Regions from separate parts of the Streptomyces decoyicus genome, predicted to be linked through region 3. Evidence: riboswitches for the same ligand, from Rfam matches in the RefSeq annotation. Region 3 holds a riboswitch; each other region holds the start of a gene.

Region 1 (4,678 bases), 4.6 Mb from region 3:
TCCGAGGGCACGACCGGCGGCGACACGACCGGCGGCACGCCCGACGGGGGGACGCCGGGCAGCAGCGGTTCACACGGCGGCGGAGTCACCCAGTCGGGAGGCGGCGGAACACCGCCGTCCAGCTGAGGCAGGCCGCATACGGGAACGCGGCGGGCAGCCGGCAGGCCGCCCGCCGCTTCTTCATGCCCCCGAAATCGAACTGTGTCCTAATGATCCGGCGCACCGGACAACCACCGAAGCAGACAAACCCTCTGTACATGCGGCGGGTGCACAGGCAGCCCTGGACGGACATCCCCGCACGGGGCCGGGCCCCGCCACTGTCAGTTGTTCTGCTTTGGAGGGATCCCCGTGTACGCCGGATCACGTCGCCACCCCGCCCGGTTGATACCCGCTCTGATAGCGGCGGGCACGCTGTTGACCGCGTGCGGGTCGGGAGCCGACGCGTCGAAGTCGGACCAGCCCGCGGCGAAGGTGACCGTCACCCCGACTCCCGGAAACACCTCGGCAAAGCTCGGCTCCGAGATATCCGTGCGGGCCGACGGCGGAAAGCTCACCTCGGTCGAGGTCAAGGACGACAAGGGCGGCACGGTCGCCGGGCGGCTCGCCGGTGACGGCGCGTCATGGAAGTCGGACGGCAAGGTCAAGCCGCAGACCACCTACACGGTGCGGACCAGGACCAAGTCGACGCAGGGCAAGGAATCCTCCGCCACGTCGAAGTTCACCACGGAGCGGGCCGACAAGGTCAACAAGCTCACCAACACCCCCGGCGGCGGGCAGACCGTGGGCACCGGAATGCCGGTGTCGATCCTCTTCGACCACCCGGTGGCGAAGGACCGGCGCGCCGACATCGAGAAGGCGCTGAAGGTCACCACCCAGCCGAAGGTGCAGGGCGCCTGGGGCTGGGTCAAGGACTACTCCGGCAAGGACCGGATCGACTGGCGTCCCAAGGACTACTGGCCGGCCGGCACCAAGGTCTCCGTCAAGGGCGCACTGTCCGGGATCAACTCCGGTGACGACGGCGGCTGGTTCGCCCGCGACTACAACTTCGGCTTCGGCATCGGCGCCGACCACAAGGCCGTCATCGATGTGCCCTCGCACACCCTGACGATGTACGAGAACGGCAAGAGCGTCGGCACCATCCGCGGCTCCGCGGGCTCCCCGCAGGACCCGACCCGCGGCGGGGTGCACACCGTACGCAGCAAGAACGCGGCCGAGACGATGGACTCCGCCACCATCGGCCACGGCGACGAGTGGAGCCTGCCCTCCAAGTGGGTCACCCACCTCACCGCGTCGGGGACCTTTCTGCACTCCGCCCCGTGGAACAAGTCGATCGGTGTGGAGAACAACAGCCACGGCTGCTTCGGCATGACGACCTCGGACGCCAAGAAGATCTACGACTTCCTGCCGATCGGCTCCACGGTCGAGGTGAAGGGCACCGCCAACACCAACAAGACCGACGTCGGCAACGGCCTGGAGGTCTGGCAGGAGAGCTGGGAGCAGTGGCAGCAGCGCAGCGCGCTGACGCACTGACCCTGCGGCGCAGGCTCATCTGCGGTGCCTCCCGAGGACGCGGGGGCGGGTGAGCAGCAGGAAGACGGTGGCCAGGACGGCGACGGCCTGGGCCAGGGCGGCGAGCTTCTTGGCGCCGCTCCAGCCCGGTTCGTACATGTCCGGCAACGGCCCCGGCGCGCCGAGGTCCACATAGGTGTAGAGGAGCAGCAGCGCGAGTCCGCCCGTCGCGACGAGCCAGGCGAAGGTGTCGGCCGCCGGGCGGCGCCAGGTCAGCACGAGCAGGGCGGCGAGCGCGGCCAGGGCGGCGTCGACGCGGAACAGCAGGCCCTGGCCGAGGGTCGCCGTGACCTCGTCGTACCGGCCGGCGAGCCGGGCGTGGAGGTAGGCGTCCACGGCCAGCCCGGCCGCCGCCAGCAGTCGCGCGATACCGCGGGCGACCCGGTCGGGCCGCCCGTGCTCCGGTACGGAGTTGTCTGGTGCCACGGCTTCTCCAAGCCTCACGGTGAGCGGCGGTAGCCGGGTCGGCGGACGGTGAGCGGGCCACACGCACCTCAATAGACCGCAGGCGCCGCCGCCCGGCCATCCGGGCGGCGGCGTTCGGCGTATCGGGCAGCAGGCCGCCTGGGCGGCGACGCCGCACCGTACGCGGTGGGGGCCGTGCGGGTCAGCGGATCTCGCTCGTCGTACGGCGGTACGTGGAGCGCCGGTCCTCGATCTCGGACCAGCGGTCGCCGTAGACGTTCTCGGTGATGCCCGGCTCCCGCAGGAAGTCGTGCGGGAAGCCCAGCGGCACCGCGCTGCACCGGTCGAGCCGCGCCAGCGCGTCGGCGTCCAGCGCGACATCGACGGCGGCCAGGTTGTCGAGGAGCTGGCTCTCCTTGGTGGCGGCGATGATCGGGATGATGTTGCCGGGCCGGCTGCGCAGCCACGCCAGCGCCACCTGCGCCGGGCTCCAGCCGCCCTGCTCGGCGATCTCCAGCACCGCGGTGACGGTCTCCTCGGCGTGGTGGTCGCGCCGGTCGTCCTCGCCGACGACATCCAGCCGGCCCGTCTCACCGCGGCGGTACTTGCCGGTGAGCCGGCCGGCCGCGAGCGGCGCCCAGGCCAGCACGGCCAGGTCGAAGGCGCGGGCCTGGGGCAGCAGTTCGCGCTCCGGGGTCCGCTCCAGCAGGTTGTAGCGCAGCTGCGAGCCCGCGAACGCGGTCCAGCCGCGCAGCTCGGCCAGGGTGTTCGCCTGCGCGATCTCCCAGGCCGGCCAGTCCGAGACGCCGACGTAGAGCACCTTCCCCGACCGGACCACGTCGTCGAGCGCCCGCATCACCTCCTCCACGGGCGTGAAGTTGTCCCGGGCGTGCACCCACAGCACATCGAGGTGGTCGGTGCGCAGCCGGTCCAGGCTCGCCTCCACCGAACGGACGAGGTTCTTGCGGTGGCTGCCCGCCGCGTTCACATCGCCCTTGCGGGTCGCGCAGGTGTACTTGGTCGCCAGGACGAAGCTGTCCCGGCGGCCTTCGAGCAGCTCCCCCAGGATCCGTTCCGAGGCCCCGTCCGTGTAGTTGTTGGCGGTGTCGATGAAGTTGCCGCCCGCGTCCGCATACGCGTCCAGGATCCGGCCGCTGGTGTCCTTGTCCGCGCCCCAGCCCCAGTCCTCGCCGATGGTCATGGTGCCCAGGCTCAGCTCGCTGACCCGCAGACCGGTCCTGCCGAACAGTGTGTAGCGCACGTGGTTCCCTTCGATCGGCGCAGCTCTCCGGTGGTGCGCTCACGCTAGGAGCTGGAGCGCGCTCCAGCGCAAGACGCGGCCCGGCGGCGGCGTCCGGTTCCGGCCGAGGCCGGGGCACGGTCCGGGCGGGACGTCGACGGCATGCCCTAGGGTGGCCGGAGCAACTGGTTCGCCCTGCCCGCCAGGCAGGCGCGTCGCAAGAGGGAACCCGGTGGAAATCCGGGACTGCCCCGCAGCGGTGAGTGGGAACGACCGCCGTCATACGCACTGGGCCCGGCCGGGTCTGGGAAGCGACGGCCAGTAGATGTCCGCCTTCGGCGGACGTGCCCGCGAGTCCGAAGACCTGCCAGTGCCCCCGCGCGACCGGTGCGCGGGGAGATCTCGGTGACCTCGAGGGCGGGTCGGCGGACATCAGACGGGCATGACGGCGGCAATGCGCCGGGGCCCGTCCGGTTTGCCGTCCCTTCGCGTCCTCGACCCTCCCGCGGTCCATGGAGACATACTCGCGAAGGAGAGTTCCGTGACCAGCACGTCCGCAGCCGCGGCAGCACGCGCCACCGTGCACGGCTATCCCCGTCAGGGGCAGCACCGTGAACTGAAGAAGGCCATCGAGGGCTACTGGAAGGGCCGCGTCGGCGCCGACGCCCTCCGCAGCACCGCCGCCGAGCTGCGCCGCGGCAATTGGCAACAGCTCGCCGAGACCGGTGTCCACGAGGTGCCGACCGGCGACTTCTCGTACTACGACCACCTCCTGGACACCAGCGTGATGGTCGGCGCGATCCCGGCCCGGCACCGCGCCGCGGTGGCCGCCGACCCCCTGGACGGCTACTTCGCGATGGCCCGCGGCACCCAGGACGTGGCGCCGCTGGAGATGACCAAGTGGTTCGACACCAACTACCACTACCTGGTGCCGGAGTTGGGTCCCGACACGGTCTTCGCCGCGGACTCCACCAAGCAGGTCGCCGAGCTGACGGAAGCACTCGGTCTCGGCCTCACCGCACGCCCGGTCCTCGTCGGGCCGGTGACCTATCTTCTGCTGGCCAAGCCCGCGCCCGGTGTCGCGGCCGGTTTCGACCCGCTGACGCTGCTCGACCGGCTGCTGCCCGTCTACGCCGAGGTGCTCGCCGAGCTGCGGGCGGCCGGCGCCGACTGGGCGCAGCTGGACGAACCGGCGCTGGTGCAGGACCGCTCCCCCGCCGTGCTGAACGCCGCGGCCCGCGCCTACCGCGATCTCGGCACGCTCGGCGACCGCCCGCGGCTGCTGGTCGCCTCGTACTTCGACCGGCTGGGCGAGGCGCTGCCCGTGCTGGCCAAGGCGCCCGTCGACGGACTGGCGCTGGACTTCACCGGTGCCGCGGCAGGCAACCTCGGTGATCTGGCGGCGGTCGGCGGGCTGCCCGGCAAGCGGCTGGTGGCCGGTGTCGTCAACGGCCGCAATGTGTG
Region 2 (4,678 bases), 590 kb from region 3:
TCGACCTGGTGGCCGAGGCGCCGCTGCCCCACGACGAGCTGGCGTTCGACATCGGCACCGGCACCGGCGTACTGGCCTCGGTGCTCGCCCGGCGCGGTGTGCGCAGGGTCGTGGCCACCGACCAGGATCCGCGTGCGCTGGCCTGTGCCCGCGAGAACACCGAACGCCTGGGCGTCGCCGGTCAGGTGGAGGTGGTCGAGGCCGACCTGTTCCCGGCCGGCCGTGCCCCGCTGATCGTCTGCAACCCTCCGTGGGTGCCCGCGAAACCGACCTCCCCCGTGGAGCACGCGGTGTACGACCCGGGCAACCGGATGCTGCACGGCTTCCTGAGCGGCCTCGCGGACCATCTGACCCCGGACGGCGAGGGCTGGCTGATCCTCTCCGACCTGGCCGAACACCTCGGCCTGCGCCCGCACGCCGAACTCCTCGGCGCCTTCGCCGAGGCCGGCCTCACGGTCCTGGGCCGGCTCGACATCACCCCGCGCCATCCACGCGCCCGCGACGCCTCCGACCCGCTCCATGTGGCCCGCGCGGCTGAGGTCACCTCCCTGTGGCGGCTGGGCCTCGTGAACCGGGGTGCGTCCGGCCCCCGGTAGGGCATGCTCCGCCCGGCCGGCCCCGAGGACCATCCCCCTGAGGGCGCGCTCCTCGGGGCCGCCCCTCCCGTGTCGCCGAGCCACTGAGCATCCCGGGCTGTCACCGGCCCGGCCACCGGCGGGGGCGCGTCCGGCCGGCGCCCCGCCCCTCAGGCACGATGGACGCACCATGGATTCCCGGCACCTCCTCTCCCGCGCCCGCCGGCTCGCCGCCTCCGCGACTCCCGGCCGGCGCCGGCTGCTCGGCATCACCGGCCCGCCCGGCGCCGGCAAGTCCACCCTCGCCGCCCACCTCGTGGCGGAGCTGGCCGGGCAGGCGGCGCTCGTACCGATGGACGGCTTCCATCTCGCCGAGGCGGAGTTGCGCCGGCTGGGCCGTACGGACCGCAAGGGCGCGCCGGACACCTTCGACCCGGCCGGCTATGCGGCACTGCTGGCGCGCCTGCGCTCCCCGGAGCCGGACACCGCCGTCTACGCCCCGGCCTTCGACCGCCGTATCGAGGAGCCGGTCGCCGGCAGCATTCCCGTGGCACCCCACATTCCGCTCATCGTCACCGAGGGCAACTACCTCCTCCTCGAATCCGCCCCGTGGCCGCGGGTCCGGGCGCTGCTCGACGAGGTCTGGTACGTGGAGCTGGACACCCCGGAGCGGATCCGGCGGCTGGTCGACCGGCATGAGCGCTTCGGACGTCCGCGCGCCGACGCCGAGCGGTTCGTGCACACCTCGGACGAGGCCAACGCCCGTGTCGTGGCGGCCACTCGCGACCGGGCCGACCTCGTCATCACCTTCGCACCCGAAGAGGCCCCGCCTCCACCGAGCGCATAACCCCGCGCCCCCGCCGCTGTCGGCCGGCGAGCAGCCCGGCCGCCGACAGCGCGCCCCATCCCACGGACACCGCGACCGCCTTCAGCTTGCGGTCGCGGCCCGGCAGCGTCGCGCCGAGCAGTACGGCGTCCCCGAAGTCCGCCGCCATCCGCACATACGCGGCGGTGCGCAGCGCCTGGCCTTCCGGAGCCAGCGCCAGCGCCAGCCCGCTCACCGCATCCCGCCAGGCCAGCGGACGCAGCGAGGTCCGGGTCGCCGGCTCGGTCCGCCCCTCGGCGTCGACCAGCCCCGAGGGCCGCGCCAGCAGATCGGGCACCACCCCCACCGCCACCCCGTACACGGCCGTGGCCACCCCGACCGCACGCAACAGACCGACCTTCATGGGCCGTCCACCTTTCTCGTCCACCGGCCGCGCAGGCCCCGTCATGCCCGCCGCCTCATCAACTCCTTTCCGCGGCAACCCTCTTCCCAAACGACATCAGCGATGTCATCATGACATCATGAGTGTCACTGAGGGGGAGGTCGAGAAGGATGCCGAGGGGGATGCCGTGAGTGTCGTCGCGAGCGATGCGGGGCGGGCCGGCGGCGGGGATCCGACGCCCGCCGAAGACCTGCTGTACGGCGTCATCCGACGCCTGTGGCCACTGCACCGCACGGTCGTCCGCGCGGTGGAACACGAGCTGGCGGGCACGGGCATGACGGCCGGCGAACACGCCCTGCTGGACGTGCTGCGCAGCGAAGGCCCGCAGACCGTCCCGCAGTTGGCGCGCGCCATGGGGCTCGACCGGCAGCCGGTGCAGCGCTGGGTGAATCACGCCGCTGAACTGGGCCTGGTCGTGACGGCCCCGAACCCCGCACACCGCCGCTCCTCCCTGATCCGGCTCACCACCGAAGGCACGGCGGCGATAGGCGGCATCCAGGCGTTCGAGGCGTCGGAGCTGCGGCAGCGACTGGCCGATCTGCCCGCCGGGGACGTTCGTACCGCACTCCATGTACTGGACCGGCTCGGCGAGGAATTCCGGCACCTGGCGAACGGCCCACGCAAGGCGCCGGAGGAAAGCGACAGTCACGGCAGTCGCGGCAATAGCGACGACAATGGCATCACGCCCGCTTCACCGCATCAGGCACACAAAGGACGGCCCGCAAGATGACCCGAGGAATCACCGCCTGGTCCGAGATCGACAACGGCATCGTGCCGATCGACGACGGCGAGCTGTTCTATGAGACGGCCGGCTCGGGCCCCGCGGTGGTGCTGCTCCACGGCGGCATGCTCGACCAGCACATGTGGGACGAGCAGTTCGCCTGGCTGGTGAACTCCGGCCTGCGCGCGATCCGTTACGACTTCCGCGGCCACGGCCTCTCCTCCACCGTGACCGGGGACTACGCCAACCACGACGACCTGTGCGCCCTGCTCGACGCGCTCGATGTCCCCGGCGCCGTCCTCGTCGGCCTCTCCCACGGTGCGCGGGTCGCGCTCGACACCGCCATAGCCCACCCGGACCGGGTGACGGCCCTCGCGCTCGCCTCCCCCGGGATCAGCGGCCGCGCCTTCTCCGACCCCTTCATCCTGGAGCACATCAAGGCGCAGGTGGCGGCGATCGGCGCCCCCGACGGTGCGGAACGCTATGTCGAGCACTTCCTGCGGATGTGGGTGGACGGACCGCATCGCGAACCGTCCGCGGTGCACCCGGGATTCCGTGAGCGGATGCGTGCCTCCGCCGAGGCCAATGTGGAGGTGCATGCCGATGGAGTGGGCGCCGGTATGCCCCTCGAGGTCGGCGCCGCCGACCGCCTCGGCGAGATCCGGGTGCCGACGGTCGTGTTCGACGGTGACCTCGACAGCAGCGACATCTCCGCCAACGCCCATGCGATAGCGCTGACCGTCCCCGGCGCCCGAAGAGTCCGGATACCGGGCGCGGCCCACATGGTCAATCTGGAGAACACCGCGCTCTTCGACCACGAACTCCATGCCTTCCTCTCGGCCCTGGAGTACTGACGCCCCGCGACCACCACTCCCCTTCCGCCCACGGCCCGGCCCGGCCCCGCGAACCTCGCACCTCCCGGGCGGCAGTTAGAGTGACCGGGCCGTGGTGTTCGGGAAGACCGGTGACGGACCTTGTGGTCCCAGTCCGGAGCGGCCCTCGCCACTGTGATCGGGGAGTCTTCACCCCTTCCACCGGCGCACGGCGCGCCTGTGGCGCCACTGACCGCAGCCCGCGGCCGGGAAGGCGGGGGGGCGGACGCATACACCCTCCCCCAAGCTCTCAAGGAGCAGGGTGGTACCCGCAAGCCAGGAGACCGGCCACGGCATCTCACGAACTGATCCACGAGGTGCTGGAGCGTGACCGCCGGATGGCCCTGTCCACCGATACCCGCAACACCCCTGCCTCCGCCGCTTTCCGCTGGCGCCGGCAGGACACCGTCCGCACCGCGGGCCTGATGGCCGTCATAGCCGGTCTGCACGTCGTCGCCTTCGGCGTGCTCTTCCTGCTCGTGGTCCCCCATCACTACGCCGTGGGCAGCCAGGTCTTCGGTGTGGGACTCGGCATCACCGCCTACACCCTCGGCATGCGGCACGCCTTCGATGCCGACCACATCGCCGCGATCGACAACACCACCCGCAAGCTGATGGCCGACGGAAAGCGGCCGGTGTCGGTCGGCTTCTGGTTCGCCCTCGGCCACTCCAGTGTCGTCGTCGCGATGGCGGCCCTGGTGGCGGGCGGCGCCCAGCTCGCGGGCACTCTGCTCAACGACGAATCCCGTACGCACCAGATCCTGGGCACCATCGGCACCACGATCTCGGGGACGTTCCTCTACCTCATCGCCGCCCTGAACCTCATCGCGCTGGCCGGGGTCTGGCGGGTCTTCCGCGGTATGCGCAACGGCCACTACGACGAGGCCGAGCTGGAACAGCGCCTCGACGCACGCGGCTTCATGAACCGCTTCCTGGGGCGCTTCACCCGCTCGATCTCCCGTCCGGGCCAGATGTTCCCGCTCGGTTTCCTCTTCGGGCTCGGCTTCGACACCGCGACCGAGGTGACCCTGATGGTGATGGCGGGCAGCGGCGCCGCGGCCGGCCTGCCCTGGTACGCCGTGCTGTGTCTGCCGCTGCTCTTCGCCGCCGGGATGAGCCTGTTCGACACCCTCGACGGCACCTTCATGAACTTCGCCTACCAGTGGGCGTTCTCCAACCCGGTGCGCAAGGTCTACTACAACCTCACCATCACCGGACTGTCGATCGCCGTCGCCTTCTTCA
Region 3 (4,678 bases):
GAGCAGGACGACGCCCGTGGTGGCCGGTACGAAGACGATCGCCAGGATCAGCAGGAGTCTGGGCCAGTGCCGGAAGTAGGACTTCAGCCAGCGGCGTAAGCGGATCCGCAGCGGGGTCGGCGGGCGGTCCTCGGGAGTGGCGAAGGACAGGATGACGTCGTCGACGGTGTTGTGCTTCGCCGAGCGCGGTTCCCAGACATCGCCCATCGGGGTCCGTTCACCGGCCAGTTGTTCGCGCAGGTCCCGGACGAGGTCCTCGAAGGTGACGAACCGTTTGCCGGGGATGCCCCGTTCCAGGGTCTGTACCAGGGCGCGGGTGAAGACGCTGCCGCCGGTGGGCTCCTCGCCGCTGAAGATACGGCGGTTGGGCTGCGCGGCCATCAGCAGCGACGTGGGGTTGCGACAGGAGTGGAAGGCCTCGCTCCCATTGCCGGCGTAACAGCACTCCAGGACGATCACGATCCGGTCGGCCCGCGCGTTGTCCAGATAGGACAGCACGGTGTCCTGCCAGGAGACGGTCTTGTGACGCCGTTCCGAGGCGCCGACCATGAGTTGCAGATTGCCGCCGTCGCGGCCCACCCGGCCGTGGCCGGAGAAGTACACCAGCAGCAGACCGCGCGCCTCCTGGACGACGGTGTCCAGCGCCTGTTCCACCTCCCAGGGCTCCTGGGGCCGGCAGGTGACGACCTCGCCCTTGGTGAACAGGTCGGTGCCGGGGGCGAGCAGGGCCCGCTCCAGTTCCCGGGCGTTGTCCTTCACCGCGGGGAGCGGGCGCAGCGTGCGGTAGTCGTCGACACAGATCAGCAGCGCCCGGTTGACCTTGCCCCGTGCGTCGTATTCGGACATCCGGCTCAGTCCCCGGCGGTGCGGCCGCTCCCGTCTGCCGGGCTGCCGGGATCGGGGTGTTCGGGGGCCACGGCGCCCGGACCCGCGTCGCCGAGCGCGCGCAGGTCCCCGTCGCCGCTCCCGACCGCGACGGCGGGCCGCTCGCCGGTGTCGCGTTCCTCCCGGCGCCGTCGCAGCCACTCCTGGAGGGCGATGGTGAGACTTTTGGTCATCTCGGCGGCGACGGCGCCGACGATGACCAGGATCAGGTCGTCGACGCCGACGGCCATGTCACCGGGGCCGTCGTCGCTCTCGTCCTGCGGCCGCGGCCGCAGCCGCCAGTCGTGCCGGCGCCGGTCCAGCCACGGCTCGCGCTCCAGCCACGCCTTGAGGTCCTCGATGTCCTGGTCAGGATTGTTCGTGCCCGTGATCCTGATGCGGATCTCATGACGGTCAGCGCTCTGCGGCATCCCCCGGCCCCCTTCCGGCGGCCCCTTCGCCGCCGTGCACCAGATAGTGACGTGAGATCAGGGGCGGGGGCAACCGTCTGTGACGCGACTGCCACGCTGTGGCGTGCACCACAGCCCGTGCCACAGGGCGGCGTCGCAGGTCAAGGGTGAGTTGACGGGCATTCGCGGGGCGTGGTGGACTGCCGGAGCCATTCGGCGACAGATGAGGAAGTCCGGTGAGAATCCGGCGCGGTCCCGCCACTGTCACCGGGGAGCGTTCCTCCGACGAAGGTCACGGTCCGCCTCGTGTACGTCCGATGACGTACACAGGGACTGGAAGGCCGGAGGACTCGCCGATCCGGGGAGCCAGGAGACTCTTGTCGCCGTCACGTCGAGCCAGGGCGCGGACCCTGAGTGAGGACATACCGCCATGCCCGGCCGCCCTTCCAGATCGCCACTGCCCGCTGCCGCAGGGCCCCTTCGAGGCCTGACGGCGGTCTGATCCGATGCGCGGCGAACACGCGGGATATGCGTGCGGCGCGGCCCTCGGCTTCCTCGCCGACCTGATCGCGGCGGACCCTCGGCGCGGCCACCCGGTGGCCGCCTTCGGCCGGGCCGCGGGCGCCGTCGAGCGCCGGCTGTGGCGCGATCACCGCGGATACGGGACGGCGCATGCCGTGGTGTGTGCGGGCGGTGCCGCCGCCGGTGCCGCGCTGCTTCAGCGCGCCGTGAAGGGCGCTGCCGTTTCCCCGTCCCCCCTCCGCAACGGCGCCCGGGTCGCACTGACCGCGGCGACGGTCTGGGCCGTGCTGGGCGGCACCTCGCTCGGCCGGGAGGCGCGGGCCGTCGGCGGTGCGCTGACGGCGGGTGATCTGGACGTGGCGCGGGAGCGGCTGCCGCATCTGTGCGGGCGCGATCCGCAGGCGCTGGACGGGCCGCAGATGGCCCGCGCGGTGGTGGAGTCGGTCGCCGAGAACACCTCCGACGCGGTGGTGGGCGCCCTCGTCTGGGGCGCACTGGGCGGGGTGCCCGGCCTGGTGGCGTTCCGGGCGGTGAACACCCTGGATGCGATGGTGGGGCACAGGTCGCCGCGCCACCTCCGCTTCGGCTGGGCCTCGGCCCGGCTCGACGATCTCGCCGGCTGGCCCGGCTCCCGGCTGACCGCCGCACTGACCGTGCTCGCGGGCCCCGACCGGCGCGGTGCGCTGCGGGCCTGGCGGGCGGACGGCGGCGCGCACCCGAGCCCCAACGCGGGCCCGGTGGAGGCGTCGTTCGCGGGCGCGCTGGGCGTACGGCTGGGCGGCACGCTGGCGTACGGCGGGCGGGTGGAGCACCGTCCGGTGCTCAACGAGGGGGCGCCGCCGGTCGCGGTGGCCGACATCGAACGGGCGGTGCGGCTCTCGCGCCGGGTGAGCGCGCTGGCGTTGGTGACGACGGTGGCCGCGCGGCTGGCGTTCGGCGCCGCGCGGCGGGCCCCGCTGCGTACCGGCCGCCCGTCCGCAGGTGCAGTGACGCGCAAGGCCGCGCGGGCGGTCGCGCGTACGGTTCACGACAGCCGGGGTCCCGGCGCATGAGGAGGACCCGGTGAACGGGCGGTTCAAGGCATCCGGAGGGGCCGTCGGCGGTGGCCTGTTGGTGGCCGGTACGACGTCCGACGCCGGCAAGAGCGTGGTGACGGCGGGCATCTGCCGCTGGCTGGCCCGGCAGGGCGTCCGGGTGGCGCCGTTCAAGGCGCAGAACATGTCGCTGAACTCGTTCGTCACGCGCGAGGGCGCGGAGATCGGACGGGCCCAGGCGATGCAGGCCGCCGCGGCGCGGGTGGAGCCGACCGCGCTGATGAATCCCGTGCTGCTCAAGCCCGGCAGCGACCGCAGCAGCCAGGTGGTGCTGCTGGGGAAGCCGGTGGGGGAGCTCAGCGCGCGGGGGTACTTCGGGGACGCCGGGGGGCCGTCCTCCGGGAAGACGCTGTATGCCGGGCGCCGGGAGGAGTTGCTCGGCACGGTCACCGACTGCCTCCAGGAGCTGCGGCGGACGTACGACGCGGTGATCTGCGAGGGCGCCGGCAGCCCCGCCGAGATCAATCTGCGGCGTACCGACATCGTGAACATGGGCCTGGCACGGGCCGCCCGTATTCCGGTGATGGTGGTCGGCGACATCGACCGTGGCGGGGTGTTCGCCTCCTTCTTCGGCACCACCGCGCTGCTGTCCAAGGAGGACCAGGCGCTGGTCGCCGGGTATCTGGTCAACAAGTTCCGGGGCGATGTGACGCTGCTGGAGCCGGGGCTTGCGATGCTGCGCGGCCTCACCGGACGGCAGACGCTGGGGGTGCTGCCCTTCTCCCACGGCCTCGGCATCGACGAGGAGGACGGGATGGGGGTCCCCCCTGCTCGAACGAAGTCGAGAGCTTGGGGGAGGGTGTCGCTGCGCGGCGCGGTGCGCGAGAGCGTGGTGGCGCCGCCGCACGGCGCCCAGGTGCTCCGGGTGGCGGTCGCCGCCGTACCGCTGATGTCGAACTTCACGGACGTGGACGCGCTGGCCGCGGAACCGGGCGTGGTGGTGCGGTTCGTGGACCGGGCCGAGGAGCTGGCCGACGCGGACCTGGTGGTGCTGCCGGGGACCCGGGGCACGGTCCGGGCGCTGGAGTGGCTGCGCGAGCGCGGGCTGGCGGACGCGGTCGCCCGGCGGGCCGCCGAGGGCCGCCCGGTGCTGGGCATCTGCGGCGGGTACCAGATGCTGGGCGAGCGCATCGAGGACGACATCGAGTCGAAGGCGGGCACGGTCGACGGGCTGGGACTGCTGCCCGTACGGGTGCGGTTCGCGGCGGAGAAGACCCTGGCGCGGCCGGTCGGCGAGGCGCTGGGCGAGCCGGTGGCGGGTTACGAGATCCACCACGGGGTCGCCGAAGTGACCGGCGGGGACGAGGAGTTCTTGGACGGCTGCCGGGCCGGCTCCGTATGGGGCACGCACTGGCACGGCTCGCTGGAGAGCGACGGCTTCCGGCGGGCCTTCCTGCGGCGGGTCGCGGCGGACGCGGGCCGGGCGTTCGTCCCCGCCCCCGACACCAGCTTCGCCACCCTGCGCGAGGAGCAGCTGGACCGGCTGGGCGATCTGATCGAGGAGCACGCGGACACCGCCGCGCTGCTCCGGCTGATCGAGGAGGGGGTGCCGGAGGGGCTGCCGTTCGTGCCTCCGGGAGCGCCATGACGGGTACGCACTGGAGGACCGCGACAGACGCAGCAGAGCAGCCGGCCGACGACCTGGAGGACGACACCGCATGACAACCGCTCACAACACCACCCCGCAGTACCCCTTCACCGCGGTGGTCGGGATGGACGATCTGCGGCTGGCGCTGCTGCTGAACGCGGTCAGCCCCGCGGTGGGCGGTGTGCTGGTCCGCGGGGAGA

What was found. Region 3 has a riboswitch for cobalamin ahead of K7C20_RS08800 (cobalamin biosynthesis protein). Riboswitches for the same ligand answer to the same signal wherever they lie in the genome.
Region 1: it holds a riboswitch for cobalamin, as region 3 does, so the genes downstream of both, metE (5-methyltetrahydropteroyltriglutamate--homocysteine S-methyltransferase) here and K7C20_RS08800 (cobalamin biosynthesis protein) in region 3, are expected to answer to the same signal.
Region 2: it holds a riboswitch for cobalamin, as region 3 does, so the genes downstream of both, nicT (Nickel transporter NicT) here and K7C20_RS08800 (cobalamin biosynthesis protein) in region 3, are expected to answer to the same signal.

The regions. Positions count from the first base shown of each region.
Region 1 is NZ_CP082301.1:6,635,247-6,639,924, reverse strand. It holds gene K7C20_RS29045 (DUF6777 domain-containing protein) at 1-126, shown strand, start outside; gene K7C20_RS29040 (L,D-transpeptidase family protein) at 349-1,530, shown strand; gene K7C20_RS29035 (hypothetical protein) at 1,546-1,995, opposite strand; gene K7C20_RS29030 (aldo/keto reductase) at 2,177-3,235, opposite strand; cobalamin riboswitch at 3,399-3,586, shown strand; gene metE (5-methyltetrahydropteroyltriglutamate--homocysteine S-methyltransferase) at 3,756-4,678, shown strand, end outside.
Region 2 is NZ_CP082301.1:2,585,912-2,590,589, forward strand. It holds gene K7C20_RS11315 (methyltransferase) at 1-596, shown strand, start outside; gene K7C20_RS11320 (nucleoside/nucleotide kinase family protein) at 766-1,422, shown strand; gene K7C20_RS11325 (hypothetical protein) at 1,379-1,804, opposite strand; gene K7C20_RS11330 (MarR family winged helix-turn-helix transcriptional regulator) at 1,923-2,573, shown strand; gene K7C20_RS11335 (alpha/beta fold hydrolase) at 2,570-3,418, shown strand; cobalamin riboswitch at 3,494-3,743, shown strand; gene nicT (Nickel transporter NicT) at 3,742-4,678, shown strand, end outside.
Region 3 is NZ_CP082301.1:1,995,034-1,999,711, forward strand. It holds gene K7C20_RS08790 (caspase family protein) at 1-846, opposite strand, end outside; gene K7C20_RS08795 (hypothetical protein) at 852-1,295, opposite strand; cobalamin riboswitch at 1,500-1,651, shown strand; gene K7C20_RS08800 (cobalamin biosynthesis protein) at 1,781-2,848, shown strand; gene K7C20_RS08805 (cobyric acid synthase) at 2,859-4,478, shown strand; gene K7C20_RS08810 (putative cobaltochelatase) at 4,549-4,678, shown strand, end outside.